Regions from separate parts of the Mucilaginibacter terrenus genome, predicted to be linked through region 1. Evidence: riboswitches for the same ligand, from Rfam matches in the RefSeq annotation. Region 1 holds a riboswitch; each other region holds the start of a gene.

Evidence for each region. Region 1 has a riboswitch for S-adenosylmethionine ahead of DYU05_RS03645 (O-acetylhomoserine aminocarboxypropyltransferase/cysteine synthase family protein). Riboswitches for the same ligand answer to the same signal wherever they lie in the genome.
Region 2: linked by a shared signal. The riboswitch ahead of metH (methionine synthase) and the one ahead of DYU05_RS03645 (O-acetylhomoserine aminocarboxypropyltransferase/cysteine synthase family protein) in region 1 are both predicted to bind S-adenosylmethionine.
Region 3: linked by a shared signal. The riboswitch ahead of DYU05_RS17725 (SusC/RagA family TonB-linked outer membrane protein) and the one ahead of DYU05_RS03645 (O-acetylhomoserine aminocarboxypropyltransferase/cysteine synthase family protein) in region 1 are both predicted to bind S-adenosylmethionine.
Region 4: linked by a shared signal. The riboswitch ahead of DYU05_RS09500 (peroxiredoxin) and the one ahead of DYU05_RS03645 (O-acetylhomoserine aminocarboxypropyltransferase/cysteine synthase family protein) in region 1 are both predicted to bind S-adenosylmethionine.

The regions. Positions count from the first base shown of each region.
Region 1 covers NZ_QWDE01000001.1:854,701-862,855, forward strand. Annotated here, with positions in the region: gene DYU05_RS03630 (dihydrolipoamide acetyltransferase family protein) at 1-876, shown strand, start outside; gene DYU05_RS03635 (homoserine dehydrogenase) at 974-2,185, opposite strand; gene DYU05_RS03640 (homoserine O-acetyltransferase family protein) at 2,185-3,240, opposite strand; gene DYU05_RS03645 (O-acetylhomoserine aminocarboxypropyltransferase/cysteine synthase family protein) at 3,323-4,636, opposite strand; SAM riboswitch class I at 4,860-4,969, opposite strand; gene DYU05_RS03650 (hypothetical protein) at 5,154-5,693, opposite strand; gene DYU05_RS03655 (trans-sulfuration enzyme family protein) at 5,809-6,924, opposite strand; gene DYU05_RS03660 (hypothetical protein) at 7,029-7,553, shown strand; gene mqnE (aminofutalosine synthase MqnE) at 7,831-8,155, shown strand, end outside.
Region 2 covers NZ_QWDE01000002.1:675,727-683,881, forward strand. Annotated here, with positions in the region: gene metF (methylenetetrahydrofolate reductase [NAD(P)H]) at 1-180, opposite strand, end outside; gene metH (methionine synthase) at 181-3,900, opposite strand; SAM riboswitch class I at 4,030-4,140, opposite strand; gene DYU05_RS13705 (Bax inhibitor-1/YccA family protein) at 4,496-5,233, opposite strand; gene DYU05_RS13710 (hypothetical protein) at 5,325-5,891, opposite strand; gene murQ (N-acetylmuramic acid 6-phosphate etherase) at 5,975-6,778, opposite strand; gene DYU05_RS13720 (S41 family peptidase) at 6,885-8,155, shown strand, end outside.
Region 3 covers NZ_QWDE01000004.1:88,411-96,565, forward strand. Annotated here, with positions in the region: gene DYU05_RS17725 (SusC/RagA family TonB-linked outer membrane protein) at 1-2,567, opposite strand, end outside; SAM riboswitch class I at 2,881-2,986, opposite strand; gene pta (phosphate acetyltransferase) at 3,256-5,349, shown strand; gene DYU05_RS17735 (acetate/propionate family kinase) at 5,364-6,566, shown strand; gene DYU05_RS17740 (glycerophosphodiester phosphodiesterase family protein) at 6,680-7,597, shown strand; gene DYU05_RS17745 (hypothetical protein) at 7,601-8,155, opposite strand, start outside.
Region 4 covers NZ_QWDE01000001.1:2,123,808-2,131,962, forward strand. Annotated here, with positions in the region: gene DYU05_RS09490 (carbohydrate binding family 9 domain-containing protein) at 1-1,638, opposite strand, end outside; gene DYU05_RS09495 (class I SAM-dependent methyltransferase) at 1,785-2,396, shown strand; tRNA gene DYU05_RS21105 (tRNA-Cys) at 2,458-2,528, opposite strand; gene DYU05_RS09500 (peroxiredoxin) at 2,543-3,178, opposite strand; SAM riboswitch class I at 3,339-3,453, opposite strand; gene DYU05_RS09505 (PAS domain-containing sensor histidine kinase) at 3,895-5,379, shown strand; gene DYU05_RS09510 (response regulator) at 5,396-5,830, shown strand; gene DYU05_RS09515 (type I phosphomannose isomerase catalytic subunit) at 5,898-6,878, opposite strand; gene DYU05_RS09520 (NADP-dependent isocitrate dehydrogenase) at 7,103-8,155, opposite strand, start outside.

The sequences.
Region 1 (8,155 bases):
CACAGAACGGCTGGTAGTTCACCCAAACCAGCTGCACAGCCAAAGCCTGTTGAACAGGGCACCCCGGCGCAAATACAAGAACCTGAGCAAGCTAAAGCTGCTACTAACCAGCAAGCAGCGGTGGAAGGAGCAAAGCCAGCGTCTAAACCTGCTGTATCTGTATCAGGTGGCGATGAAATAATAGAGATGGACCGTATGCGTAAGTTGATAGCTGACCATATGGTTTACAGCAAGCATACATCGCCGCATGTAACCTCCTTTGTGGAAGTTGACGTTACAGAATTAGTAGAGTGGCGCGATAAGGTAAAGGGGCCATTTGAAAAACGTGAAGGACAAAAACTCACCCTAACACCAATTTTTATAGAAGCGGTAGTAAAAGCGATCATTGATATGCCGATGATCAATATTTCTGTAAGCGGAACACAAATCATTAAGAAAAAGAATATAAACATCAGCATGGCTACAGCTTTGCCAAATGGCAATTTGATTGTACCGGTTATAAAAAGGGCTGATGAACTGAGTTTACTTGGTCTGGCAAAATCTGTAAACGACTTGGCAAACCGAGCACGTATTGGCAAGCTTTTACCTGATGATGTGAAGGATGGCACCTTTACAATTACTAACGTAGGTACTTTTGGCAACGTAATGGGCACACCTATTATCAATCAGCCGCAAGTAGCAATTTTAGCTGTTGGTGCTATTAAAAAGAAACCTGCCGTTATTGAAACACCACAAGGTGATGCGATTGGAATAAGACATATGATGTTCTTGTCCTTGTCCTACGACCACCGCGTTGTAGACGGCATGTTAGGCGGAAGGTTTGTCAGAAAAGTGGGGGATTACCTGGAGAAATGGGACATCAACCGAACGATATAGTTAATTAAATGTGATTTCTTGCTAAAAACAAAAGGCCCAATTTGGGCCTTTTGTTTTTAATCGTCCGGAGTATCTACTAAAAACTCCGTTCTCATATTTATGCCGAGGCTAAGCTGACCCCTGTTAGCTGATCGGCAAAGGCAACGAATGCCTTGTTATCCGATATACGCTGTTGATTGTCTATTAGTTTTTGCAAGTTGATTTTTCCTGTGACAAATTTATAATCACCTGAATAGAAGCGTTCTTTTATATGAATAAATGCAAGCGCGTTAACCAATTCTTCATCTTCATAACGCAGATAAATGTTTAACTCTACATTGTTTGTAAAGTTTAAGTCGCGTACAGCTTTTGCTTTTTTGTATTCGTAAGCATAATCGTAACGCAGTGCTGCAATGTCTGACAACACAGCCGAGCCGGTTGGGTGCCCCCCTGCGCCTTTGCCGAAAAAGAATTGCTGGTCGGCAAATGCGGCTTGTACAGTAACACCATTATATTCGTATTCCACGTTATAGAGAAACTCGCTTTCGGTAACAAATTTTGGCAATACAAACATTGCTACATGCCGTGCATCGAGCTCCTTAGCAACTGGTACCAATTTTATCTTCAGATTTTTCTCCCGCGCGTACTGGATGTCGTTAGCAGAAAGGTTTTGTATCCCTATGTTAAGCACATCTTTAGGGTCTACAATAACACCATAAGCATGCGAAGCTGCAATAATGAGCTTGAATTTAGCATCAAAGCCACCAACGTCCATCGTCGGGTCGGTCTCAGCAAAGCCAAGTTCTTGTGCCTGCTTTAGTGCCGAATCATAATCCAGATTCTCCAAAAAGCCCTTAGAAAGGATGTAATTAGATGAACCATTGAAAATGCCGCTGATGGAGTGCAGCAATTCGTTGTCGTAGTATTCTTCAAGGTTGCGGATGATTGGTATACTACCGCAAACTGCACCTTCATAAAGCAGGGACGTACCATGCTTATGTTGAAGTTCAATAAGCTCGTTCAGGTAAGTAGCAATCATTTTTTTACTTGCAGAAACCACGTTCTTACCAGAACTAAGTGCACGCGAAACAATTTCAAATGCTGCTTCGGTATCGTTTATCAACTCTACAATTGTATTTATCTCGGGGTTATTAAGTATCTCGTCACGGTCGGTTGTGAATAGCTCTTCCGGAAGCGTACGCTGTTTATTTGGATCTTTTATAGCGATCTTAACAATTTCGAGGTTGAGGTTTTTGGTACGGATAATATCATATAGTCCCTGGCCTACAACTCCGAAGCCGAAGAGGCCAATATTTAATTTCTTACTCATTAAGCTATCTTTTGCAATTCTATTATTTTTCCTTTAACGTCTGTCTTAAAAAAGGACGTAATTATTTTTGTTAGTAGTTCTGTTTCAATTAAAAATCCATCGTGGCCATAAAAAGAATCCAGCTCAGCAAAAGCCGACTTTGGAATATGCCTGAATAGATGTTGCTGCTCTTCTATAGGAAACAACACGTCGGTTTTGATGCCTATGACCAAAGTTCGGGCTTTTATCAGGCTCAGCGCTTTCTCCACACTACCTCGGCCACGACCAACATTGTGCGAATCCATGGCTTTGGTAAGATACCAGTAGCTATATGCATTAAAGCGATTCACAAGTTTTTGTCCCTGGTAGTTTTGATAAGATGATGCTTTAAAGTCACTTAAAAGCGCGCTATCGTCTTCCTGCTGGGTAATGTCGTAAGTTTTGTAACCACGGTAGGATAGGAGTGCTATACTGCGTGCGGCTTTCAAGCCCTTAGCACCACCATCTGGCGCTCCGGCGTAGAAAGTACGATCAGCAGTAATTGCCAAACGTTGTGATTCGTTAAAAGCAATACCCCACGGCGAGTGGCGTGCGTTGGTAGCAATGAGTATCAAATTTTTTATGCGTTCAGGCTCACTTATGCTCCACTCCATAGCTTGCTGCCCTCCAAGCGAACCGCCTATCAGTATCTCAATAGCTGATATTTCCAGGTAATCTGCAAGGAGTTGATGCGCTCTCGCCAGATCTCGAGTGGTAAATTCAGGAAAAGCAAGGTAATAAGGCTGACCTGTTATCGGGTTTATGGTAAGCGGGTTATCAGAGCCATAAGGTGAACCAATAATGTTTGCACATACCACAAGGTGCTCATCGGGGTTAAAGTGGTCATTGTCGCCAAACAGCCCTTTCCACCAGTCAAATACGTCAGAGTTTGCAGTTAAAGCGTGGCATACCCATATTACGTTATCAGCATTTTTGTTTAAAGTACCGTAGGTATGATAGCCTATTTGCAGGCCCTTTAACTTGCGGCCATTTTCAAATTCAAATGTGCCTGTGTATTTAAAAGTTTGTAAACTCATTTCTTTTTTATCGTTACCGCGGGAGCAACTTATTTGGTTGCTCCCTGATAACATCACTTAAAAACTAAAAAAACTAAAATCGTTATGCCAGTTCAGGTTGCTCTATTTTAGCAAATGCCTGTTCAAAATCTGCCTTTATATCATCAATATGTTCTATTCCCACAGCTACCCTAAGCCCTGCCGGTGTTACACCAGCTGCGGCTTGCTCGGCTTCGCTTAGTTGTTGGTGAGTTGTAGCCGATGGCTGAATAATTAATGTTTTAGCATCGCCTACGTTGGCTAAGTGGCTTACAAGCTTAAGGTTGTCGATTACTTTGGAAGCAAGCTCTTTATCACCTTTGATTTCAAATGAAAGTACGGCGCCAAAACCATTTTTAAGATATTTTTTCGCCAATGTGTGTTGAGGTGATGACTCCAGACCTGGATAGTTGACTTTGGCAACCAGCGGATGTTGCTCCAGCCACTTAGCGAGTTCCAGGGCATTGTCTACGTGACGCTGCACACGTAAAGAAAGCGTCTCCAATCCTTGTATATTAAGCCAGGCGTTAAAAGGGGATTGTGACGGACCGAAATCTCTCAATCCCTCTACGCGAGCTCTGATAATAAACTGTATGTTTCCAAAAGGACCGTTAACACCAAATACATCAGCAAACACCAAACCATGATAACCTTCTGCAGGTTCGGTAAACTGCGAGAATTTGCCATTACCCCAATTGTAGTTGCCGCCGTCTACAATAGCGCCTCCGATGCTGGTACCATGGCCGTTAATCCACTTAGTGGTCGATTCTACAACTACGTGTGCGCCATGCTGCAACGGACGAAACAGGTAGCCGCCCGCTCCGAATGTATTATCGACTATAAGTGGTAACTCGTGTTTGTTTGCCAGGCCGCTAACCTTCTCAAAGTCAGGGATGTTAAATCCCGGGTTGCCGATAGTTTCTGCGTAAATTGCTTTTGTTTTATCATCTATGTGCTTTTCTAAAGCCTCAGCAGTGTCGCTTTCGGCAAACCTAACTTCTATCCCAAGGCGTTTAAAAGCAACTTTGAATTGATTATAAGTACCACCATAAAGAAAAGGAGAAGTAACAAAGTTATCACCAGCCTGCAAGATATTATTCAAAGCTATAAATTGTGCAGCTTGACCTGACGCGGTAGCCAAAGCAGCAACACCACCTTCTAAAGCTGCAATGCGTTTTTCAAACACATCAGTCGTCGGGTTCATCAAACGGGTATAAATATTCCCAAATTCCTTTAAGGCAAAGAGGTTTGCACCATGCTCGGCACTGTTAAATACGTAAGAGCTTGTTTGGTAAAGGGGGACAGCACGCGCACCTGTAGTGGCATCAACTTCCTGTCCGGCATGAAGTTGTAAGGTTTCGAATTTTAAGCTTGACATGTTCTGTAGATTTTAAGGATTTTGTTGAAATATTACGATTGAGGCGTCAGGATAAGGTATCCTGCTGTTCACGTTTCTTCAGAAACAAAAGGGACGTGTGTTTACCGGCTAGCAGCAGCAACACATACAAATACAGCCATTTATATGGTTGTATGCAGAACGGTTAACCGTTTGTGATTGCTGATTATTGTGCTGGAAGTGGATCGTACTTTTCATGATTAAAAATTTATATCCCCCGGGGTTATTTTCCGGGACAGGAATTGGCACCTTCTCCATTCCGGAGGGTTGCCAGCGGTTCTTTGAGCCTGATCTCTCGCCGCTTCTTTATAAACCAAAATCCTTTTGAGGGAATTGATCAAGGTATCGCTACCAAATAATGTTCCAAATATAGGGCGATATAATTTTACTATCCAAATAATATTTCAATTTTATTGTCATATCATAAATATCACTTACCTGCACATGGCTCAATGATAGTCAAGTTTTAGTTACCGATAGAAGCAGTAGAACTAAATTATTATCTTCTTAATGCGAAATTATATGCCAACCGCAGACCTACTATCCCCCTGGTATCGCCTGGATTGGTCCGCAACTTAATTGCATCTGCTCTAAGGCTTATTTCGATGTTTTTCTTGTTATTGATTGTCGGCTCATAAGCTAAAGCGAACGACGGGGAAACTCCTGCAACTATGTCATCGCTGCCAGTTACGATATATCCCATGGCACCCGGTTTAACGCTGATGCAATTAGAGATATAGTACTTTAAGGTCAACCCACCGTATAAGATATCGGCTTTGCGGGTAATGTAAATGGCATTGTTAATTGTGTAGGTATGGTTTGTTTCAGCATTAAGTCGTTCGTACCCAATGGCGGGTACAAGCCCCAATTTATCATTTAAACGAATACTGCCCTGAGCTATAGCGCCCCATCCAATTTTAAACCCTGCAGCTAAAGGCTGATTTACGCCTGCACCCAAGCCGAACGAGCTCTTCATTTGAGCGGATGCTACGGTATACATTAACACCGATAAAACACCAGTTATAATAGTAATTTTCATGCTTCAAACTTGTTTACTAAAAGTCAATCAGGTATTAACATGCTATAAACATTTGGTGAATTTGCGTTGTGTTGAATAGATAAATAGCGCGTAGCAACTGTTTAACATACCGCCATTAACCTAAAGCTTGCTCCAGATCAGCAATAAGGTCATCTATATGCTCAAGTCCTGGAGATACTCTCAACAAGTTAAAAGGAGTCTTGGTATCAGGACCTTCAACGGATGCACGGTGTTCTATCAAGCTTTCCACACCACCAAGGCTGGTAGCCTGGGTGAACAGTTTAAGGCTGTTTATCACTCTACACGCTTGTTGTTCGCCACCACTCACGGTAAAAGAGAACATTGCCCCAAATGCACTCATTTGCCCTTTTGCTATTGCATGTTGGGGGTGAGAGGGTAATCCTGGATACAATACCTGTTCTACTTTCGGGTGCTTTTTTAAATAAGCTGTAAGCAGTTGCGCATTTGCAACATGCCCGCGAACACGGTAAGGCAATGTTTTTATGCTGCGAGTTAGATAGTAACAATCCATAGGCGAGGGGATAGCGCCACCCATGGTTTGTACGTTGCGTATTTTCGCCCACCATTCGTTCTTCTCTGCGGTAATCAGCGCGCCGCCCATTAGATCGCTATGCCCGCCGAAATATTTTGTTGTGGAATGCATCACCAGATCAGCGCCCAAGGAAAGTGGTTGTTGACAAACCGGTGTTGCAAAAGTGTTGTCACAAACCACCTTAATGCCGCGTTCTTTAGCTATCGCTACAGCTTGTTTAATATCCGTAACCTTTAAGAGCGGGTTAGATGGCGTTTCCAACCATATGACACCGGTATTTGCTTTTATGTGCGACCTCAACACCCCAGCATCATTCACGTCTACGAAATCAAACTCCAGTATACCTGCAAATAAGGCTTTGAGCTGATTGCGAAGCCCGTGATACATATCATCCGGTGCGATGATGTGTGTGCCTGGTTGCAGCGCCTGAAACACCGACATTCCCGCTGCGTTACCGGAAGAAAAAGCTGCAGCCTCTACACCGCCCTCCAGTTTTGCTATTACGTTCTCCAGAAAAGCGCGGTTTGGGTTTGATGCGCGGCTATACATGTGGCCGCTGGGGTAACCACCATCTTCGCCGCGCTGAAATGTAGTAGCCATAACTATGGGCTGTACTACAGCTCGTGATGTTTCATCTATATGGTTTCCGGCGTGTATCGCTATAGTTTCCAGTTTCATATTCCGTAATTTATGCTGCCAAATTAAAAAGAAATATTCGGCAATGTTGTAGCGTTATTCATATCCTCAACGTAATTACCTCAAGACATCAAAACCCTAAACTGATGAAATACCTTTACACAATTGTACTATTGACAATATTGGGCCTTTCTGCCTGCAAAAAAGAAGGCATCAACACAAATCTGGATCAAAGTCTCGAGGCATGGTCAGATTTTAAGTCCTCATCTAATAATACCTACTCTTATATTGCATATTTCGGCTCTTGGACAGGTTTCCATGCAGAAACGAAGCTGACAGTTGTCAACGGTAAGGTAACTATTCGCAAATATAAATCAGGTCATTACAAGCCAAATACAAACGAGTTGGTCGCCGAAAACAGCTGGACGGAAAGCGGCGCTACACTAAACACCCATGCCGACGGCCACCCTCTACTCACCATAGATGAAGTGTATACTAAAGCGAAGCGGGAGTGGCTTAGTGTTGACAAAAAGCAGAACGAGATCTACTTCGAAGCTGAAAACAACGGTATAATTTCATCTGCCGGCTATGTGCCCAAAAACTGTGCTGACGATTGTTTTACCGGTATCAAAATTAAAGAAATCAAGGTGTTTGTGAAAGAGATCAAGTAGGTGCATAGGACCGTTTTGCGGTTCCAAAACCTTCAATTTCCACACTTTTTAGTAGAAGAAAAAAGCTATTGGAGAAAACGCTGCAAGGAGATGCATTGAAATCAGCAGTTAGTGAAAACTACTATGATTTTCTTAGTTGTAATGATCCTAAATCTGCGAGACCTAATCCGATTTGGTAAACTGACCGTCATTTTAGATGTTCAAACACCTGGTAGGGTAAATTGACTTTGCCCCATACCCACGCTTTTTGCTACATTTGCCTAAATTATTTTGTTAAATGGAAGCACCAGAAGCCCTCCAGGTTTTGATAAACAACCCGCAGCTTTCACCCGAACTTAAGGCCATCGCTCAAAAGGTTCTTCAAAAAGAACGCATAACTTTTAACGATGGCGTGCTGCTTTACCAAACAGCAGAACTCGGTTACCTTGGCGTTTTAGCCAACTACATACGCGAACAAAAACACGGCGATAAAACTTACTTTAACCGCAACTTCCACATCGAACCAACAAATTTGTGCGTGTACGATTGTAAGTTCTGCTCTTACTCGCGACTAATAAAACAGCGTGGCGAAGGATGGGAGTACACCATGGAAGAAATGCTGG
Region 2 (8,155 bases), on a different contig from region 1:
CTGTTTGTAGATGTAGTCCTCGCGTAACGATGTGACATCGATAAATGGTGGATTAAACTCCATCAAAGGATCAATGGCGTTGTAAATACCCTGTATGCTTTCACCCTTTAAAGGTGGTATCAATTCAAACGAGAATAAGGTTTTCCCGTTCGCGCTAGCGATATGTTCGGTTATCTTCATTTAGTAATTCAAATTAGGCCCCAGCCATCTTTCTACTGCGTCTACAGACATGTTTTTGCGCTTTGCATAATCTTCTACCTGATCTTTACTGATCTTGCCCAAGCCAAAATATCTTGCCTGTGGGTGCGAAAAGTAAAAACCACTTACCGATGCCGCCGGCAACATTGCCAGGCTTTCGGTAAGGTGCATATGTGCATTGCTTTCTGCTTTTAGTATTTCAAACAACGTGGTCTTTTCAGTATGATCAGGGCATGCAGGATAACCTGGGGCTGGCCGTATTCCCTGGTATTTTTCATGGATCAGGTCATCATTGCTAAGTTGCTCCTGCTTAGCATAGCCCCAATAGTCCTTCCTTACCAATTCGTGCATTTTCTCTGCGAAAGCCTCTGCTAACCGGTCGGCAAGTGCTTTCGCCATAATGCTGTTGTAGTCATCATGATCTGCTTCAAACTCAGCAACTAATTCATCACAGCCTAAACCAGTAGTTACCGCAAAGCCGCCCCAATAATCCGGAACGCCGCTCTCTTTAGTCGCGATAAAGTCTGACAAGGCATAGTATGGTTCATTCTTAGCTTTTTCTGCCTGTTGGCGTAAAGTATGAATACGTGTTAGCAGCGTCCTGCGGCTGTCGTCAGTGTATACTTCTATATCATCGCCAACACTGTTAGCCGGCCAGAATCCTATAACACCACTCGCCCGTAAAAGCTTTTCATTCAATATTCGCTTTAGCAGCACCTGCGCATCGTCAAATAATTTTTTAGCTTCCACGCCTACGTATTTATCCTCGAAGATTTTTGGATAGCTGCCCCGCAGTTCCCACGTGTGGAAGAAAGGAGTCCAGTCAATATAAGGCACTAACTCTTCCAGCGGGTAGTTCTCTATCACCTTTGTTCCCGTGAAGGATGGTTTTGAAGCAACATCGCCGTCCAGGCTGATCTGAAACTTATTATTGCGCGCTTCCTCTATGCTAACAAAGCGTTTGTCGTTCTTTTTATTTGCGTGTGCTTCCCTTGCTTTAGCGTATTCGTCTTTTATACCTTGGATGTATCCGTCACGCTGGTCTTTATTCATCAGGCTGCTGCAAACAGTAACGCTACGCGAGGCATCCAACACGTGAATAGCAGGACCGGAATAATTTGGAGCTATCTTGACCGCAGCATGTATGCGTGATGTTGTAGCTCCTCCAACAATGAGCGGAATGGTAAACTGCTGCCGTTCCATTTCTTTAGCGAAATGTACCATCTCATCGAGCGATGGCGTGATAAGGCCACTCAGTCCAATTATATCTACTTCCTGCTTTTTAGCTTCTTCAATAATCCGTTGTGCAGGCACCATTACACCAAGGTCTATCACCTCAAAGTTGTTGCAGGCCAGTACTACGCCAACAATGTTTTTGCCAATGTCGTGCACATCGCCTTTAACTGTAGCCATAAGCACTTTGCCTGCGTTAGCCCGGCTGCCGCTGCTGTCTTCGCCGGCATCTATAACACGTTGCTTTTCCAGTTCAATGAATGGTAGCAGGTAAGCCACAGCTTTTTTCATCACACGTGCAGATTTTACCACTTGTGGCAGAAACATTTTGCCGGCCCCAAACAGGTCGCCAACCACGTTCATCCCGTCCATTAATGGGCCTTCTATAACTTCCAGTGGCCGGGCAAATTTCTGACGTGCTTCCTCCACATCGTCGTCAAGGTATTCAACAATTCCTTTTACCAGCGCGTGTGAAAGCCGATCTTCTACAGGAGCTTTGCGCCACTCCTCATCACGAACGATCTCTTTTCCCTTAGATTTTATAGTATCAGCAAATTCTACCAGTCGCTCGGTAGCATCGTCTCGTCGGTTAAGCAGTACGTCTTCTACCAACTCCAGCAAGTCTTTTGGAATTTGCTCGTAAACTTCAAGCATGCCGGCGTTAACGATACCCATATCCAGGCCGGCGCAAATAGCATGATAAAGAAATGCCGAGTGCATTGCCTCCCGCACTACATTATTGCCGCGGAACGAGAAAGATATATTACTTACTCCGCCACTTACTTTGGCATACGGCAGATTTTGTTTTATCCAGCGGGTAGCTTCTATAAAGTCAACGGCATAATTGTTATGCTCTTCAAGGCCAGTTGCAACAGTAAGGATGTTTGGATCGAAAATGATGTCCTGCGGCGGAAACCCAACCTCATCAACCAGTATCCGGTAGCTGCGTTCGCAGATCTCCTTACGGCGCTCGAGTGTATCTGCCTGGCCTCTTTCGTCAAAAGCCATCACCACGGTGGCCGCACCATAGCTTAGTATCTTTCTTGCGTATTCTTTAAATTTATCTTCACCTTCTTTTAGTGAAATAGAGTTCACAATGCCCTTGCCCTGTAAGCATTTTAAACCGGCTTCTATCACAGTCCACTTGCTGGAGTCGATCATGATCGGCAGTTTGGCAATATCCGGCTCGCTTGCAACAAGGTTTAGGAACTTCACCATCACCGCTTCCGAGTCTATCATTCCCTCGTCCATATTGATGTCGATCACCTGCGCGCCGCCTTCAACTTGCTGTAAAGCAACAGACAGAGCCGCCTCGTAATCTTCAGCCAGAATAAGTTTAGAGAATTTTGGTGAGCCGGTGATGTTGGTACGCTCGCCAATATTCACGAAGTTGGTTTCCGGTGTAAGTGTTACTGCTTCCAGGCCGCTCAGGCGCAGGTAAGGCTCAATCTCCGGTTTTTTGCGCGGTGGATATTTAGCTGCTTTCTCGGCAATGCAGCGGATATGGTCCGGGGTAGTACCGCAGCAACCGCCTACTATGTTAACTAAACCGGCCTCCATAAAGTCATCTACCTGGTTGGCAGTTTCGTGCGGGGTTTCATCATAAGCGCCAAACTCATTTGGCAAACCGGCATTAGGATACGCCGATATGTACACACCTGCCTTAGCTGAAAGCTCTTCCAGGTGCGGTCGCATTTCCTTAGCACCTAAGGCGCAGTTCAGTCCTACCGATAACAAGTTGGCATGACTTACAGAATTCCAGAAAGCTTCTACAGTTTGCCCGGAAAGCGTACGGCCAGATGCATCAGTAATAGTACCGGAGATCATTACACCACCGGTAGGTCGGAATGCCGCCATGTCTTTGCCTGCAGCTTTGCATTCATGCCTGTAACGATCAATGGCAAACAGTGCAGCCTTGGCGTTCAATGTATCAAATATGGTTTCTACCAGCAATACGTCCGAGCCGCCATCTACTAACCCGCGTACCTGCTCGTAGTAGGCTTCTGCAAGATCATCAAAGGTAACGGCACGATAGCCAGGGTCATTAACATCAGGAGACAAAGAAGCTGTACGGTTGGTAGGCCCAACAGCACCCGCTACAAAACGAGGCTTTGACGGGTCTTTAGCAGTATATTCGTCAGCTGCTTCTCTTGCTAAGCGGGCACCTTCGTAGCTTAACTCGTAAGCCAGCTCTTCCATATGGTAATCAGCCAGAGAGATACGCTGCGTACTGAAAGTGTTGGTCTCTATAATGTCTGCACCAGCCTCCAGATACTCGCAGTGAATAGCTTTAATAACATCAGGGCGCGTAAGGTTAAGCAAGTCGTTGTTACCCTTCAGGTCGCTTGCATGATCGCGGAAGCGCTCACCGCGGAAGTCATCCTCCGTAAGCTCGTAGCGCTGTATCATGGTGCCCATAGCGCCATCAATCACTAATATCCTTTTCTCCAGTTCTTTTCTAATATCCATTGTATCAGTGAGCAGTTGACAGTTAACAGTATGCAGATACGCATGTTGCATTGGCAATCACTGCTTGCTGCAAACTCGAAACTGCATATACGGCTTATATCGAAAAGTCAGGTGTACGGTATTGACTTTCGCTTATCTTTCCCGGCCATTGTTGTTTGGGCCAAGTAGAATGTAGCACCTTGTAAGCACAGGTTGCTAAGACATCGCAGGGTCTAATCCCTCCGCCTTTCTCCATAAGCACTACAAATATGAAAATTAATGTTGTATTGTACAAGGCCGCACCTGCCGGTATACAGGAAGTTGCCTTAGGATAATTTACCCTTCAAAACTGCAAAAGTGTTCAGCTTTTTTTGTGCCCGGCTATTGAACACCCGTTTTTGAACACCCGGATAAAACCTGTAAGAAATGCTGAAATAAGCACGCGATAGCAGTTTTTCAAGAAAAATGTGATGTATGTTCTTTAAAAACCACACTGTTTTGCAACGCTATTTTCAGTTTTATTTGCAAGTAATAGGATAAATTACAGGTTAAAATTTGTCATAAAAAAGGCTGCCCTTTTTGAGGAGCAGCCTTTGTAAATAGCGTTGATAAAATGTTACCTGCGGTTGCCGCCGCCAAATATGCGCAGCATGAACAGGAACAGGTTTACAAAGTCGAGGTAAAGGGTTATTGCACCCATAATGGCCATCTTTTTGGCGTCGTTGCCGGCGTAGCCAATCTCGGCACCAAGGCGCTTAAGTTTTTGAACATCATAAGCGGTAAGGCCTACAAACACTGCAACACCTATGTAGCTAATGATCACGCTTAGACTGTCGCTGTGCATGAAAAAGTTAAGTACACTGGCTACAATGATGCCTACAAGCAGCATCATCATAATAGAACCAAATTTGGTAAGGTCCTGATGGGTAATATACCCGCCTATTGCCATAACGCCGAACACTACTGATGAGGTAATGAACACGGTAGAAATAGTACCGATAGAGTACCTGTAAAATATGTAGCTAAGGCTGATACCCATTACTGCTGAAAATGCAATGAAGAGAACGATGAGCGAAGTAAAGCTCATTTTATGAAAGCGTGAGCCTGCAACGATAATAAATATAAGCGGGGCAAACATAACGGCTATGCCTAGCAGGTTGCTCTGGCCGGTAACGTTGTTCCTCAACATCGAGCTCAGGTCGGGGTTAAAGGCGAAGATATAAGAACATACCGATGATATCCCCAGCGCCACAAACATCCACATAAATACATTTGCAATGAATTTACGCGACGCTTCGGCATCCTCTATATGACTTACGCTATCGTAAACGTAATTTGTTGTTTTGGTTTCCATTTTCTTATTGAAATGTTATTTGAGTTTAAAACGTGATAATTGCTGTAAATGTTGTAATACTTTTTAAAGCTTGCAAGCGGATGATCAATTATTAATTGAGCCGTTTTTGGAGCTGTTCCTCTACCTGTTTAAATACTTGCAGCGGTTTTAATGTGCGCCAGCCGAGGTCGTCGAGCCTACCGCCAAAGTTAATGTAGTAGTCAACATTGCTGTGCCTGAACTCGTCGCGCACATGTTCCCTAAAGTTTATGCCTGCTATCCATCCATCCTCAACATCCTGAAACCATTCTTCATAGTAACTATCGTCAGAGTAATGGTAGTTCAAAACGTTCTCGCCTATCAGCACAAACTTGTTCACCCCTTCATCCATCATCAGCTCCAGTATTTCGCGTTTGAGCATCATAATGTCGTTGTTAATGGCATCGTTCCATTCGCCTATCATTTCTATGATGGTGTAGCCGCGGTCGTAGTCTACGTACAACACCTTTATATATAACGTGTTAGAGCCAAACGAATCCCATTGCGGGTGCAGCAGGTAGTTGTATATCTGCTTATCGTACTCAAATTCGTTATACTGTGTGGCGTAAAAGGGCGAATGCTCGTCCTCCGATGCTATGTAATCATCGCGCCATTTATAATATGGTTCTATCTCGTGCATTTACCCTAAGCCCCCACCAAACCTCCCCTGAAGGGAGAGGCTTTAAGTTTTTTAATCATTTATTGAATTTGCATATCTGCGTACTACCTTGCAGCTTCTACAGCTTTACGTACACTGCCGTGTTCTTTTAACAGCCTGGCGGCGGTTTGCTCGTCTAAACCAGTCTCGTTCATCACCATCCGGGTCCCCCTGTCTACCAGCTTATTATTGCTTAACTGCATATCTACCATTTTATTACCCTTAACACGGCCCAATTGTATCATTACGCTTGTGCTCAGCATGTTCAGCACCAGCTTTTGTGCCGTACCTGCCTTCATTCGGGTGCTTCCGGTTACAAATTCTGGTCCGGTTACTACTTCTACGGGGTATTGTGCCACGCTTGCTACTGGGCTGCCGCTGTTACAAACAATGCATCCTGTTGCTACCCCTTTTTCGTTGGCTGTTTTAAGGCCGCCTATCACGTACGGGGTAGTGCCCGATGCCGCTATGCCAACCACTACATCGCTTTTGTTTATGTCAAAAGCTTGCAGGTCGCGCCAGGCTTGCTCTGTATCATCTTCGGCAAATTCTACTGCTTTACGTATAGCGGTATCCCCTCCTGCGATAATTCCCACTACCCAGTCAAACGGAACGCCGAAAGTTGGCGGGCACTCCGAAGCATCAACCACGCCCAGCCTGCCGCTGGTGCCCGCGCCAATGTAAAACAACCTGCCACCAGCCCGCATTTTCTTGGTAACAACAGCAGCAAGCGCTTCTATTTGGGGCAGCGCCTTTTCTACTGCAAGCGGAACGGTCTTGTCTTCGTTGTTGATGTTGCGCAGCAGTTCGCCCAGGGGCATATGCTCCAGCCCGGTGTAATTAGAATCCTTTTCGGTAGTGCGTTCCATTAGCAGGTATTTTTAGCAAAATTGAACAAAATTACACAAAGCAACGAAGATGATATAAATTATAGGTGCTGAAGCGTAATGATTAAATTTGTCGTAGATACATCTGATGAAACACACGGCAGCGGTAATATTCCGCACTCTTATTTTACTGCTTATTGGTATTGGCCTTGGTATTTTCATTACCGACAAACGGTCGGGCCGCCGCTTTTTTACCACCTCGTCCGGAGAAGATAAAATATCAAAGGTGCTTGGCCTGGTAAACAGCAGTTATGTAGATAGTGTGAATACCGACAGTATTGAGGGCGTTACCGTAAATGATATGCTGCAAAGCCTCGATCCGCATTCGGTTTACCTGCCTGCGCAACAGGCACGCAACATAAGCGAGCGCCTGCAAGGCGGGTTTGATGGGGTAGGGCTGGAATACCAGTTACTGCGCGACACCCTGGTAGTTACTATGGTTTACCCTAACGGGCCGGCAGCACGCGCGGGGGTACAAACAGGTGGCAAAGTGCTGGAGGTAGACGGAAAGCCATTCTCTGGTACAGGGCTTACACTTGCACGGGTAAGTAAAAATTTCAGGGGAGAGAAAGACTCAAAAGTAAAGCTCACGGTGCTTACACCAGAGGGGCAGTATAAGGATTTTGTAATTAAGCGCGGGCACGTTACACTAAGCAGCCTGGATGCGGCGTATGTAACGGGCAATACGGGGTATATAAAAATAAGTAAGTTTGCTTCTACTACAGATGCTGACTTTAGACTGGCTTTAGCCAGGTTGAAGGTGGAAGGTATGCAAAAACTGGTGATAGACCTGCGCGGGAATGGCGGCGGGTACCTGAACACTGCTACAGCACTTGCAGATGAGTTTTTACCCAAGGATAAGCTTATTGTTTATACCATGGGCGCGCATGAACCACGCACCGACTATACTGCTACCGACTCGGGTGTTTATGAGGAAGGGGCGCTAACTGTTATAATTGACGAATATTCTGCATCGGCGAGCGAGATATTGGCGGGTGCCCTGCAGGACCTTGACCGCGCTACAATTGTTGGTCGCAGATCGTTTGGCAAAGGACTGGTGCAGCAGCAATTCCCATTTGGTGATGGTACAGCCGTAAACCTCACCGTAGCCCGCTATTATACCCCATCAGGTCGGTCTATTCAAAAGTCGTATAAACATGGGGCGCAAAGCTACCGTAATGAACTGGCCGAAAGGGTGCGTAAAGGCGAGCTGCTTTCTGAAGAAAGCAACTTAACGGATAGCGCTTTTGTTGGTGCGGAAACCTACCATACCACAAAAGGCCGTAAGGTGCTGAGCGCCGGCGGCATAATGCCTGATGTTTTTGTACCTGACGATACTACACGCGAAAGCCGGCTGGT
Region 3 (8,155 bases), on a different contig from region 1:
GTGTACTTACCCAGGTACTGCTTGGTAGGGTTGATAACCGGTACACCACTGTTATCTATAACAATGTTGCCGGCGGCATCACGCTGGTAAGCGTTGCCAAACAATGTACCGTAAGGTTTCCCCACTGCGGCAAGTACCTGCACCGTACGGTTGGTGCCTAAAATATAGCTTTGCAGCCTGCCTTCTTCATCTAACGATACTACTTTGCTGCGGTTAAGCGAATAGTTCACGGTTACATCCCACGAGAAATCATTCTTTTTAATTGGCGTGCCGCTTAACTGTACCTCCAAGCCCTTATTATTTATACGGCCGCCGTTTATCAGCTTTTGCGTATAACCTGTTGAAGGGCTAACATCAACGTTAAGTATCTGATTAATACTGTTTGTATTATAAACGCTTACATCCAGCCGTACGCGATCGCGCAGGAAACCGGCCTCAAAGCCAGCTTCGCCAGAGGTTGTTGTCTCAGGTTTTAAATTCGGGTTAAGATCTATACTATTAGCGTTCTGCTGCGGATTGGTGCCAAAAGGCGCTGTAAAGTTATATGTGTTGATGAGCTGATAAGGCGTAGCGGCCTTACCTACTTTAGACCAACCACCTCTTAGTTTTAGGTAACTTAATGCGTCACTTTTAAAGTCAAGCGCCTGAGATAGTACCAAACTACCATTCACCGACGGATAGAAGTAAGACAGGTTTGCTACAGGTAAAGTAGACGACCAGTCGTTACGGCCGGTAAGGTTCAGGAACGCATAGTCCTTATATCCAATTTGTGCCGATGCAAAGTAGCTGTACGTTTTAAGCTTGCCATAGTAATTTGATGATACCAGCGGATCACGTGAGTTACTCAACGTATAAAGGCCCGCAACTGCCAGCTTAGGTGCTATCTGGTCGTTCTGCTCGTTTATAATTGTGCTTATGTTGCCACCAATAAATGCATCAAGGGAGAAATCTTTGCTCAGCTTTTTAGTGTACTGCAGCCGGCCTTCAGTATTGGTTTCGCTCACGTGATAAGCGTCTTCTTCATAAGAACCGAATGGTGTTCCATTAGTACCATAGGCCACCTTTATTTTACGACGGTCGTTGTAAAAGTCGGTACCGGTTCTAAAATTTGCAGATAGGCCGCCACCAATTTTGTAATTCAGCTCGATGCTGCCAATCAGGCGGTCTTTATACTGCCCAACTGTGTTCTCATAAGCTATAAAATATGGGTTGCTATAGTAGCTGTTGTTCCAGTTAAAGGTGCTGCCATCAGGGTTTCTGTAGTTTTTCAACTGGCTTATATCCACCTGGCGGCCAAACCATGTAAACTGAAGCATGGTGCTGGTTGCCCTGCGGCCGTAAGCACCCGGAAGGTTGCCTGCATCGTCTTTTATGTAATTAGCTATAGTAGTAACGGTAAGCTTTGGTGTTGGCCTGAACGTTGTGTTCAATAAAAATGAATTACGGCCCAGTGATGAATTAGGCACCACACCAGTTTGATGCAGGTTGTTGTATGACAACCTAAAATCGTACTTGTCGCCGCTGCCCGCAAGTGCAACACCATTGTTTAGGGTGACACCTGTGTTGAAGAAATCGCGTACGTTATTAGGATGCGCTACAAAAGGCACCGCAACACCGTTAGAGTTGAATTGCGGAATCAATCGTCCATCCAATGGAGGGCCCCAGCTTTCATCCACACCATCGTTAACGCCTCCGCCTTTGCCATCCACGTAGCTAAATTTCCCGTTGGATCCCTGTCCAAACTGGTTTTGATAATCAGGGAAGACCTTCAGGGTTGCAAAGCTGGTGTTGGAGTTGATAGTGATACCAAGGCCCTTGGCACCCTTACCTGTTTTAGTTTTTATAAGGATAACACCCGCAGCTGCGCGGTAGCCGTACAGTGCGGCAGCGTTTGGTCCTTTAAGTACACTTATAGATTCTATATCCTCAGGGTTGAGGTCGGAAATTGCGTTAGGGAAATCTCTTGACCCGTTAGCACCCTGAAACTGCGAGTTATCTACGATAACGCCATCCACCACAAACAGTGGCTGGTTGTTACCCGATACCGATGTTTCGCCGCGAATAACTATACGTGATGATCCCATGTCGCCCTGGCTGTTGGTAACCTGTACACCGGCAACTTTACCGGCAAGCGCGTTTACCAGGTTGCTTTCTTTAGCTTCTGATATATCACGCGACTTTAAGCTTTGTACCGCGTAGCCCAACGACTTTTTGTCTTTGCTGATGTTAAGCGCCGTTACCACCACCTCGTTTAACGAGTTTGCGGCTTCTACCAGTACTATTTGCAACGGTGCGTCGGCCTGTGTAACCGTGACCTGTTGTGTGGTGAAGCCCAAGTAGGATATCCGGAGTACATCATTTGGTTTTGCATTGAGGGAAAACCTGCCCTGTACATCTGTCTGAGTACCATTGGTAGATCCCTGAACAGCCACCGTAACGCCGGGGAGCGGCTGCCCGTCTGACCGGGCGGTGACAACGCCGCTAACCTTAACCGTTTGGGCGTAGGTAGTTTGCAGCAAGAAAAATGGCAGTAAAGCCGCCAAAAACAGCTTGTAAATTTTGGACATGACTATTAATTGTAAGAGGTAAAAAATGCCTGTACGAAAGCCCAATGCAGCTGCACTGCAATTAGCTATTGTAAAGGATGTTTGAATAACCAGAGGCTGCACGCCTCAGCAGGATGGGGAATTAAATTAGCAGCAACAACGCATGCCTTGCATGAAACATGCAGATGATGATGGCGAGTGATTTAAAAACGAGCGAAATGTAAAAGGTGTTTTCATAATAATATAGCATTAACAATATTGCTTTTCAGCCATCAAGATTGCACCGGGGAGATATTGTGTACTGATAAGCCCGACAGCTAAGCATGTATTGTAAACATTATCTCTTCTGCCAATGGCAGACAGGAATTAGCACCTTTATACTTATTGTATAGGTTGCTAAGACGTCATAGGGCCTTTCCCTCGGTCTTTCTTGATAACTATAAAGAACTATTTCGATGCAAATATATGAATAAAATATAAAGACTATAGAATTAATAGATTTTATTTAAAATAAATTATTCTCCCTTTAATGGGTTAGCAGTGCAAGCAGATATGGTAAAAACAGTTCCTTAGGAATAAACATTAATGCTGTGCTACCTGTTAATTAAGACGACCTTCAAGGTGACTTAAATTACCTTATTTATTAATTTACGACAGGTATTTGCAAGCAGTTAAGCTTTACCTTTGCCGGAAACTATACAATATTACTTTGACTAAAAGCATTTATATAGCCTCTGCCGAACCCTACAGTGGTAAGTCAGTTATTGCACTTGGGCTGGTAGCCATGCTGCTGGGTAGGGCACAAAAAATAGGTTACTTTAAACCTATAATACCGCTTGCTCCGCAAGAACAGCCGGACAGCCATATTCAAACTATTCTATCTCACTTTCAACTACCGCAGGCATATGCAGATACTTATGCTTTTACCAGGCAAGATGCAATGCAACACCTGAAGGATGGGCGGCAAGGCGATATGCTGGACGCGATCATCAGCAGGTTTAAAAGCCTTGAAGCTGCTTATGACTACACCGTTGTAGAAGGCAGCGATTTTGCTGGGCCGGCTACAGCATTTGAGTTTGAAACCAACAGGTTAATTGCCAAAAACCTGAATGCACCGGTTTTACTGCTGGTATCGGGCGATAATAAAACCACGGCCGAGATTGTACAGGACACACTCAATTTTTGGAGAGCCTATCAGTCGCACGATATACAAGTGCTTGCCGTGGTGGCCAACAGGGTGCAATCTGCCCAAACAGCTGATGTGAAGCAATTGCTTGTGGCGCAACTGCCAGAGAACATCTTGGTTTCTGTTATCCCTGCGGAGCAGACACTTGAAAACCCCACGGTAAACGACATTTTTGAATGTTTGAACGGACGTTTACTATTTGGCCGGGAACATCTTGCCAACCAGGTAGATCACTTTGTAACCGGTGCCATGCAGGTGCCAAACTTTTTAAATTATTTAAAGGAGAACGTACTGATTGTGACGCCGGGCGATCGCGGCGATATTATTATAAGTTCGCTGCAGGCTAACTTGTCTGCAAGTTACCCAAGGGTTGCAGGTATTGTACTTACAGCCGGCAGCATACCCGAAGAGCCGGTGATGCGCCTGATAGAAGGGTTGCAGAATGTTGTGCCGATACTTACCGTGGACTCCGGCACTTTCGAGACCACCAACAACATCGCATCTGTTAAGGCGCGTATAACGCCTGATAATTCTAAGAAGATACAGCTTGCCATAGAAACATTTAACAAGTATGTAGATGTTCCTTCGCTGGAAAAAATGCTGGTGACTTTCCACTCTGACGCGATGACACCCCACATGTTCCAGTACCAGCTTACACAATGGGCAAAGAGACAGCGTAAGAACATCGTTTTACCAGAGGGTAATGATGACCGTATTCTGCAAGCCACTGCAAGGTTAATCTCCCAGCAATTGGTAAATATCACCTTGCTGGGCGATCCGGGTGAAATAGCTGCATCCGTAAAGCGACTGGGTATAGATGTAGACCTCAGCCAGGTCAACATAATATCTCCTGCTAACTCCACCTTTTACGACGACTATGTGCAAACGTTGTATGAGCTTCGCAAAAGCAAGAACGTTACGTTGGAAATGGCGCGGGACCTGATGACGGATGTATCTTACTTTGGTACCATGATGGTTTATAAAGGCCATGCTGATGGGATGGTATCAGGTGCTGTACACACTACGCAGCACACCATACGGCCCGCGCTGCAGTTCATCAAAACCAAACCGGGTATTTCTACAGTATCTTCTATATTCTTTATGTGCCTGGCAGATAGGGTATCGGTATTTGGCGACTGTGCAGTAAACCCCGACCCCACCGCAGAGGAACTTGCAGAAATAGCCATTTCGTCGGCAGATAATAGTTCCCGGTTTGGTATCGAGCCGCGGGTTGCTTTGCTTTCTTATTCTTCGGGCACGTCCGGCTCGGGTGAGGACGTAGAAAAGGTAAGGAGGGCTACACAACTCGTACGAGAGAAACGACCGGACCTGAAGGTTGAAGGACCGATACAATATGATGCAGCCGTTGATCCTGTAGTAGGTCGTCAAAAACTTCCCGGTTCAGAAGTGGCCGGGCAAGCAAGTGTACTCATCTTCCCTGATCTGAACACGGGCAATAACACTTACAAGGCGGTACAGCGCGAAACCGGCGCATTGGCCATAGGGCCGATGCTGCAAGGCCTTAATAAACCTGTAAATGACCTTAGCCGTGGCTGCACAGTAGACGACGTTTTCAATACAGTTATTATTACTGCTATCCAAAGCCAGGATAGCTAACTATACTCTTGCACATGAATATTTTTGTGATTAACTCGGGCAGCAGCTCTATTAAATACCAGCTCTTCATACAGGGATCAGCTACACCGCTTTGCAGCGGCCTTGTGGAACGCATAGGCCATAGTGACGCGCAGATAACTCATAAATACCACCGTAATAACAAGGAAGATGTTATCCGTATAGAGCAGCCAATTGCAGACCATGAAGCAGGCATGCTGGCTGTAGCAGAGCTATTAACAAGAGCGGACATTGCCGTTGTACAAAGCGCAGAGGACATCAACGTTGTTGGCCACCGTATTGTGCATGGCGGAGAAACATTAACGCACACAACGGTTATAACCCCCGAAGTGAAAGACAGGATACAGGCCTTGTTTCCGATGGCACCGCTGCATAATCCAGGCCATTACGAAGGCATTAAGGTAGCAGAAAAAACTTTCCCAGAGGCTACGCAAGTGGCGGTGTTTGATACCGCATTTCATCAAACCCTTCCTGAGAAGGCATTTCGTTATGCTATACCTAACACGCTTTATCATGAGCTTGGCATAAGGGTGTATGGCTTTCACGGGATCAGTCATCAATATGTTAGCCGGGAGGCAGCACACTACCTAAGCAAGCCGGACGCGAAAGTAATTACTATACACCTGGGCAACGGCTGCAGCATGGCGGCGGTAAACGCTGGTAGATGTATTGACACCAGTATGGGGCTTACGCCGTTAGACGGCCTTATTATGGGTACACGCAGCGGTAGTATAGATGCATCTGTACTGTTATACCTTACCGAACAAAACAACTACACTACGGAGCAGTTGAAAAACCTCCTAAACAAGCAAAGCGGTATGCTTGGTTTAACCGGCCACAACGACATGCGCGATATAAGCGCACTTTACCGACAGGGCATTGTTGAGGCTAAGCTGGCTTATGACATGTACGCCTATCGCATCAAAAAATTCATTGGCGCTTACGCCGCCGTTCTTAACGGGCTGGATGCAATAGTGTTTACAGCAGGCGTTGGCGAAAATGATGCGCTCGCACGAGAACTGGTATGCCGAGATATGGAATACCTGGGCATCGGTATAGATATCGCTAAAAATGAATTAAGAGAAAGCGGTATTCGCGACATTACTGCCTTCCAGGCAAAAACAAGGGTACTCGTGATCCCTACCAATGAAGAACTGGAAATAGCCAGGCAATGCCAGGACTTGTTAATGGGTGCCTGATCTACTACGACATACACTTATGATAAGTGATACTTGTAAATAATTGCATCAGTACTTATTGTTAATACTGCGCTAACATTACGGCTATAAATTTGGCGAACACAACATGCCGAATGAAAAACAGGAAAATTTATCTTATCGCAGGATTAACGCTGATCGCATTATCAGGATTTAACATCAGCAACAGCTTATTTACGCAACCCGCGGAGTTTCCGGCGTTTGATACAGAGGCTCACCGTGGCGGCAGATCGCTCATGCCCGAAAACACTATTGCCGCCATGAAAAACGCGATAGACCTTGGTGTAACAGGCCTGGAGATGGACACTCACATTACTGCTGATAACGAAGTGGTGCTGTCACACGACGAGTTCATCAACCCGCTGTTCACACTGGACCCGAACGGTAAGGAAATTACTCCCGAGCAAGCCAAATCGCTGGTGCTTTACAAGATGAATTATGCTGATTTGAGCAAATATGATGTGGGTTCTAAATTGTACAGCAATTTTCCCAAGCAGAAAAAGGTTAAGACCTATATTCCCAGGCTTGGGGATGTCATCGATTCGGTACAAACCTATTTAAAGGCTAATCACAAGAAGCAGGTATTCTATAACATCGAGACAAAGTGCTCTCCCGCAGGCGACAACATCTACAACCCTGCACCGGAAGAATTTGTAAAGTTGCTGATGAATGTGATTGAGCAAAAGAGAATAACGCCGTACGTAATTATTCAATCATTTGACAAACGTACGCTGCAGATTATTCACGCCCGCTACCCTAAAGTGCGCACATCCTACCTTATTGCTAATAAGAACAGCGTTGAGATGAATATAGCCGATCTGGGCTACACCCCGTTTATTTACAGCCCGGCTTATAAACTGGTAAATGCAGACCTGGTAAAGCAATGCCACGATAAGAATATTAAAGTACTACCCTGGACAGTAAATACTAAAGAAGAGATAGAGGCGCTTAAAGCCCTTAAAGTGGATGGCGTTATATCAGATGATCCTACACTGTTTAACCTCAATAATTAACACCTACTGACCGGTAGGTGTGTATTCGTAAACTACTTTGTACGCCTCGTTTTTAAGTTTAGAAGAAAGCTGGCCTATTGCCAGATCCTTACGCTGTGGTGTGGGCTCACAAACGGAGTAGGTTTTACCTTTGTAGACTATGGGTTCTCCAACCGGCTTGTTAAATTCAACCGCCATGGTAATGTGCGTAGGATAAAGCATGGCTATCATGGGCAGGTTGTAAATTTCTTTTACGAGATAAAAGAATAATGCTGCGCGATCGTCGCAATCGCTGTATTTTGAGGAAAGCGTCTGCTCGGGCGAAAGGCGCTTTTCATGTCCATAGTTTTCTTCGTCGTTCTCGTATAAAAATGCGTATCGGGTGAAGTGCATCAGGTAGTCTACGCCTTTTACAGCACTCATTTCCGATATGTTTTTCCGCAGGAGTGGTATCAGCGAGCTATAGGTTACCTTGCTTACCGGTATGTTAAAATAAGTTTCGAAATCTACTCCCGGGTAGTTCATAAAAATCTTACCGACTTCCGGGTTAAGCTTTATGTTGAAGTAGTATGCTTTGTG
Region 4 (8,155 bases), 1.3 Mb from region 1:
GGTGAGCACACTACGATTTCGGAAAGTAACTATATAGCTCAGGATGCTTTCATTATCGGTACGTTTATAGTGTTCGTCAAAAAAATAGTTGGAAGACAGTTGCACCCCATGCGAAAGCACTGCACCACTTTTTGGAAAAAAGTTATGCAGCAGCAATGGGTTAAGCTTATTGTAACCGTTGCGGGGTACGTAGCCAACCTCGGCATTGTAATTACGGCCTACATACTGCTGTTGCAGGTATAACGTCCAGTATTTGCTTAGGTATTGCAGGTGCGCGGCCTGCACATAATCATGGCCTTTCACGCCGGGTGTGAACGACTTTAACCCAAGCAGCTTACCTGTCCACAAGTTATTTGATGAGGCTAGGTTATACTCTACACCCAGGTTGCGGTTATAAGCAGGCGAAGTGTTGCCCGGGTTGGGCGCGCTGCCTGTACCATCCTTATTAACAAACATAATCCCGATGTTAGAGCGGGAGAAAACGCGCCGCTGCAGGGTAACAATTCCAAAGTTTTGCGCCGGCAGGTTACCCGCGCCGGATTGGCCGGTTTGCACATCCATTACTCCTACGCGCCAGTTCTTATTAATCTTACCCGTCATACGGCCGCCGGCACGTATAGGTGCGTTGAGCCCTATCCGGCGCGAAAAGAACGGGCGGATATCCGCATAACCAAAATTGGCAAACAGGTCGCCGTTCTCCAGGAAGAACTGTCGCTTCTCCGGGAAGAACAACTCGTAACGGTTAAGATTGATCACCTGCTGGTCTACATCCACCTGGGAGAAGTCCGGGTTAACCGTCAGGTCGAGATTAAGCGAAGAGGTAAGTCCGATCTTCACGTCGCCGCCAACATCTTTACGCCAATCGGTACCGGTGTGGTTGGTGTAATCTTTTGTTACACCGGCAAGTGCGTAAGGTATTACCGAGATATTGCTATTGGCCACCGGAGGCGCTTCGTCCCAAACAATAGTGCCGGTATAAGCCAGCGAAGCCGTTGGGAACTGCCTCGGCACCGGTGCCCATGCCGACTTTTCGGTTGTCTTCAGATCGTTACGACTGAAGTTTACCCCCCACTCGCGAATGCCCTTTTTGTATCTGATGGTCTTAAAAGGAATAGCCGCTTCAAAAACGTAGCGGTCCGGGTAGTTCTTCACTACAGAATACCATTTGTTGTCCCAGCTCAGGTCTACCTTGCTGCCCTCATACATGGTACCATCCCATTGTGCACCGGCTGCATTGGCGCCAAAGCTAAAACCATCTGTACGTGCGTCAAAGGGGTCAAGAAAAAAGATGAAATTATCGTTTTTACCAAAGTTGAAGTCACGCTTCAGCGACTCCACCATATACCCCGATGTAGGCTGATAACAAACCGCAGATATATAAAGGTTATCATCGTCATAGGTCATCCGCACGGTGGTGCGTACATTAGTCCGACTGGTATCCATTGGCAATACCATAGCAAAGTCGGTGGTCGTATCAGCAGCTTGCCAGCCGGCTTCATCCAGCAGGCCATCTATCTTAATTTTAGATGCACTGCGGTGTATCTGGTACCGATAATTGATATTTTTTTTCTGTGCGTAAGAGGTCAATGCAAGCAGACAGCAGCAGCCAAGCAGCAACGTAAATTTAAGTGTAGACACAGGGGCTTATTGGTATTTGGATGATTGGGGTACTCGGTAACAAGTATATCGATAATTTTAAGGAAATAAGCTTTCTTTTTAAAAATGAGCACGAAGTTTAAAGCCTATTGTGCAACCTGCAATCTTGTTATTCCTATATTTAGCGCATGCAAGACACCCTACAGCAACAGTTTGGTAATATCGATATTTACCTGTTCGATCAGCTGTTAAAAGGCACCTTTAGCAACTGCCAAACCATATTAGATGCAGGTTGCGGCGGTGGCCGTAATCTGATCTATTTCCTGCAGAATGGTTATAACGTATTCGGAGTGGACCCTAACCCCGATGCGGTGGCACAGGTGCGCGATATGGCTGCGGTGCTTGCACCTAATCTGCCATCTACAAACTTTATAGTGACACCTGCGGAAGACCTGCCCTTTGCTGATGCATCTTTCGACTTGGTCATCAGCAGCGCGGTACTGCATTTTGCCGAAACCATTGAACACTTTGATGCGATGGTCACCTCCATGTGGCGGGTGCTGAAACCGGGTGGTTACTTTTTTGCTCGACTGGCATCAGACATTGGTATAGAGGGCAAAGTTATGCCCTTGGGCAACAACCGTTACCTCCTTCCTGATGGTTCAGAACGGTTCCTGGTAAACCAGCAGATATTGCTGAACTATACCCGTGACTTAAACGGTGAATTATTTGAGCCTATAAAAACAACCAACGTGCAAAATCTCCGCTGCATGACTACCTGGTGCGTGCAAAAACTCTAATAAAAAAGCGACCGGCTCTTCCGCCGGTCGCTCCTGAAAACTATAGAACACTTTAAATCAGACGTCGTGGGTAGATTCGAACTACCGTATAAGGTTTTGCAGACCCTCACCTATCCTCTCGGCCACACGACTTTATCTTTCAGCCCTTATTTGTTAGGCTGCGGAGTTGTCCTGAGGTAAGGTTTTATCACCTTATGCCCCTTAGGGAACTTAGCCGGTATATCTTCTGTTTTGATGGATGGCAGCACTACTACATCTTCACCGTCCTTCCAATCTGCGGGAGTTGCCACACTGTGGTAAGCAGTTAACTGCAACGAATCTATCACCCTTAAAATCTCCTGGAAGTTACGTCCTGTTGATGCCGGGTAGCTGATGATCAGTTTAATCTTTTTATCCGGCCCTATTACAAACAACGAGCGTACTGTTGCGGTAAGAGAAGCGTTAGGATGTATCATATCATACGCTTGGGATATTTCCCTGCTCTCGTCTCCTATTATCGGAAAGGTAACCTCTACGCCCTGTGTTTCGTTGATATCGTTTATCCATCCTTTGTGCGATTCCACATTGTCAGTACTCAGTGCAATCACCTTTACATTACGTTTGTCAAACTCATCTTTTAACGATGCTGTTTTACCAAGTTCGGTAGTGCAAACAGGTGTATAATCCGCCGGGTGCGAGAATAGCACACCCCAGCTGTCGCCCAGGTATTCGTAGAAATCAATTTCTCCGTTTGATGTTTTTGCTTTAAAATTTGGGGCGTCGTCGCCAATGCGTAAGCTCATGTTTTTAATTTTATTAAGTTTTAAGTATCGGTTTGCTGCAATAAAGCTATGCAAATTGCAAACGTTTAACCAATAAAATCATCCAGGAAGAGTGTTGATGAAAGGCGCTAAATACAAGCCAAAAGGACGCTTTTACAAACGTTCTGTTTTCTGTTAAATCAGCTTATCTGTCCCCGTTTAGTGCGGAGCAGGAATTAGCACCTTACACTGGCTTAAAGCCGGTACAGGTTGCTAAGACATCATAGGGCCTTTCCCTCTGTCTTTCTGGATAAGTATATTTAAAGAACGATAACGACACAAATGTAGATATAAAATCTATAATTCCTATAGACTTTATAATTTTTTTTACTTTTTTAATCTAAGTGACTGACAAACAAATAAAAAATAATTTTTACAACACTTGGTGAAATAATGGATAACATTTAACTCGTTTTGTTGAGGTCCATATCATCCCCGTTTGTTGATGTCACAACCCTTTTAGATGTTACGACGTATAAAACAGTAAGTAATTTAATACTTTTAATATAACTATCGGTATAATGTTAAATATGAAATAATGCTGCGAAATAATTTATACATTAGCAAAGAAATATTATCTACCAAAAGTTAAATAAATTACAGATATCGATAATTATTAAACAATAGCGTTGTATGGGTACTAAAATTGTACCTGTATGTTTAATAAGGTATTTACTAAAAGAGAAGAAACGGGTTAAATGATGAGCAATTCGGTAACAGATAATTTTTCTGAAGAAAGTGCTGCACGACTTGCCCGTTTAATAAATAACGTAAATACCGGTATCTGGCAGTATGACCAGGTTACGCAAAAGGCGCAGTGGTCTGCCGGGTTTTACGCTTTACTTGGCTACAAGCCCGGCGACATCGAGTGCTCCTACAAAAACTTTTACGACAACCTTCTTTACCACGGGGACAAGGCTGCCTTTATAAAGGCTATCCATTATTCGGGGCCGGGGCCTGCGCCTGTTGCACAGGTCCGTTTGCTTACCAGGCATAAAGGCTACCAGTGGTTTGAAAGTACCGCTTTAAAGTACGATGGCGACGACGGCAGGTTTATATACGGAGTACTCAGCAATATTGATCATCACAAACTTACCGAACTAAAAGCCAAAAAAGCAGAGTTCTTGTACGCTGAAACCAGCCGCATTGCCAGAATTGGCGGCTGGGAAATAGATATACCAACAATGGGCCTGTATATGTCGCCTGAGATATTTGAGATATATCAGCTATACGGCGATGTTAATATGACCTTTGACGAGGCAATCAGCTTTTTTGAACCACAGTACCAGCCTGTAATTACCAAGGCGATTGACGATGCTATAAAACTCTGCAAACCATACGACCAGGAGATGCTGTTCCGTACGGCCAAAAACAATGTTATTTGGGTTAGGGCTAAAGGTGAGCCGATAATTGACGACGACGGCAAATGCGTCAAGGTGCGTGGCATTTTCCAGGACATTGATATCATTAAACGACGAGGCTTAAGTATGCAATCGTCTATCAACCTACTGGACGATCAAAACAAACGTTTGCAAAACTTCGCCTACATTGTTTCGCACAACCTTCGTTCGCATGCAGGCAATCTCAAATTCATGGTTAACCTTTTTGAAGAAAGCACAGCCGAAGCAGATAAGGAAGAGATTTTTTCTCACATAAAAACCATCAGCCACAGCCTGACGGCCACTATGGGTCATCTGGATGAGATTGTGAAAATACAATCAGAAATAGGCAAAGAGCGTAAGAACTTATCTTTTCAAAGTATTTTTAATAACGTGGTAGCTGCGCTGGACACCAATATACAGGCCGGCAAGGTTCAGCTTAAAACCGACTTTAGCCGAGCGCAAGAGATAAGTTATATTCCTGCTTATCTGGAGAGCATCTTTCAGAATTTGCTTACCAATGCAATTAAGTACCGCCACCCGCAGCGGCAGCCGATTATCACCTGTTATACTTATAAAGAGCAGGAACACATCTACCTCGTTTTTGAGGATAATGGTGTGGGGATAGATATGCAGCGGTATGGCGACCAGTTGTTTGGTATGTACCGCACCTTCCATAATAATAAAGATGCTAAAGGCATAGGCCTTTTCATGACACGGAACCAGGTAGAAGCACTGGGCGGGAGTATAGACGTAGAAAGTACCGTTGATGTTGGCACTAAATTTACAGTAAGGTTATCGTAAAAGATACTACTGTATAATGAGTGATGAAAGAAAAAGAATGACTGCCTGTATTATTGATGACGATGAAATTTTTGTTTACGGCTTTAAAAAGCTGATGCAAATTAAGGGTATACACGCTGATACGCTTGATTTTAGCAATGGCAAAGAAGCTATCGACTATCTTAAAGATCCCTTTAACACGCACACTTTACCCGATGTAATATTTGTAGACATTAACATGCCGGTAATGGACGGCTGGGAATTTACCTGCAACTACGAGGAAATTAAAGCTCGTTTGGGCAAAAAAATCCCGGTTTACGCTATAAGCTCATCAATTGACATAGATGATATTATTCGTGCAAAAAATAATTCTGTGATTAAAGATTACATCCTTAAGCCTATAGACGAGGCTTACATGAAGGACATCTTCAACTCCATAGATCCCGGTTTCGGCTTTCAGCAAATAGGTTAGTATCTCAATAAAAAAGACGCGAATTACCGCGTCTTCCTTAAATAACATTTTAGAAGTATTTTGCTGGCTACTCGATATAGCTTTCTAATATTTTAAAGCCTGTGGTGGTCTCTAATGCTACGCTGTTAATTGTTTTGGGTAATAAAATACACTCGCCCATTTTTACATTGTAGGTTTCGCTGTTATGCTTAATGGTGTATTCACCTTCAACGCAAACATGTATCACAAAAGAGTCAAGGTTTGAATAGTCCTTTGTGGTAGCGTGCGTAAAATCAAGAACATTGGTGGTAAAGTACGGGCACTTTACCAATTCAACCGTCTCGTTCTGCGCAGGGGTATATTGCGTTTTATATTCGGGATAATGCTTGTAATCTATTGCAGCAAGTGCTTCCTGGGTGTGCAGCTCACGTTTTTGCCCTTTATCATCTACCCTATCAAAATCGTATATGCGGTAAGTAATGTCTGATGTTTGCTGTATTTCGGCAATAAGCAGGCCTTTACCTATTGTGTGCACACGCCCGGCAGGTAAAAAGAACACATCTCCCGCGCTTACATCTTCACGGTTCAGTGTATCCATTATATGCCCACCGTCAAGCGCTTCAACGTATTCCTGTTCCGTCATTTCACGGTTAAACCCGGCAATAAGCGAGGAACCCGGGTCAGCCTCTATAACGTACCACATCTCTGTTTTACCAAAGGAGTTGTGGCGTTTCTTGGCTAGTTCGTCATTCGGGTGTACCTGTACAGACAGGTCGTCATTGGCATCAATGAACTTTACCAGCAGCGGGAATGTATCACCAAAATGGTTATATACCTTATCTCCTACCAGCTCTGCTTTGTATTGTTGCAGCAGTTTATCTAATGACTGGCCCTGCAGCGCGCCGCTTTCCACAACAGATACATCGGAGCTTACGCCTGATATTTCCCAGGTTTCGCCACAATTAGGCAGGTCGCCGATGTTCTTATGCAGGTAGGTCTCAATTTTATGGCCTCCCCATATTTTATCTTTAAATATGGTCTTAAATTTTAACGGATACAATGCTGACATGGTATGATGTTTTAGAAAGGTAAATCAACAAAAAACTAATTGCAGGTATACCTCAGTTTGTGCGGCTAAAATAAGCGTTGCTGTTACGCTAACCAAACTTTTATTGAAACGTTTTGTAGCTGCTGATGTAAACGTACGGACGCTTTCGGTACCAACTGAATAAAAGCACAATCAATAAAAAAGCCCATCCTGATTAGAATGGGCTTTTACTATATTGTTAAGTATTATTTACCCAACTTCTTTTTTAAGTTTTCGTCAATGGCTTCCAAAAACTCCTCTGTGTACAGGTAATCGGTACCGTGCTCAACCTTTGGTTTAATGGTAATAGCCAAATCCTTGGTCATTTTGCCGCTTTCTACAGTTTCTATACAAACCTCTTCTAAAGCGTGGCAAAAATCAATCAGTTCCTGGTTACCGTCCAGTTTACCGCGGAACTCTAAACCACGGGTCCATGCAAATATAGACGCGATTGGGTTGGTAGATGTTGGGCGGCCAGCCTGGTGCTCGCGGTAGTGGCGGGTAACGGTACCATGCGCTGCTTCAGCTTCCATTACAGTTCCGTCTGGTGTAACTAATGTAGAGGTCATTAAGCCCAGTGAACCAAAGCCCTGTGCAACTGTGTCGCTCTGTACGTCGCCATCATAGTTCTTACAAGCCCAAACAAAGTTACCATTCCATTTAAGGGCAGATGCAACCATGTCGTCAATCAGGCGGTGCTCGTACACAATACCTGCTTCAGCAAACTTTTGCTTGTAGTCTTTTTGGTAGATCTCTTCAAAAATATCTTTAAAACGGCCATCATATTTTTTAAGGATGGTGTTTTTGGTAGACAGGTATAAAGGCCAGCCCTTCATCAGCGCCTGGTTAAAGCAAGCGTGAGCAAAACCAATAATAGATTCGTCGGTGTTATACATGGTAAGCGCAACGCCGTCACCTTTAAAGTTAAATACTTCAAAAGACTGCTCAGGGCTTCCGTCTTCAGGCGTAAACTTCACAGTTAACTTACCTTTACCTTTAGTAACAAAATCTGTAGCGCGGTACTGGTCGCCAAAAGCGTGGCGGCCAATGCAAATAGGCGCTGTCCAGTTAGGTACCAAACGCGGTACGTTGTTCATTACAATAGGCTCGCGGAAAACAGTACCATCAAGTATGTTACGGATGGTTCCGTTTGGCGATTTCCACATTTGTTTCAAACCGAATTCTTCTACACGCGCTTCATCTGGCGTAATGGTGGCACATTTAATACCCACACCATATTGCCTGATAGCGTTAGCAGC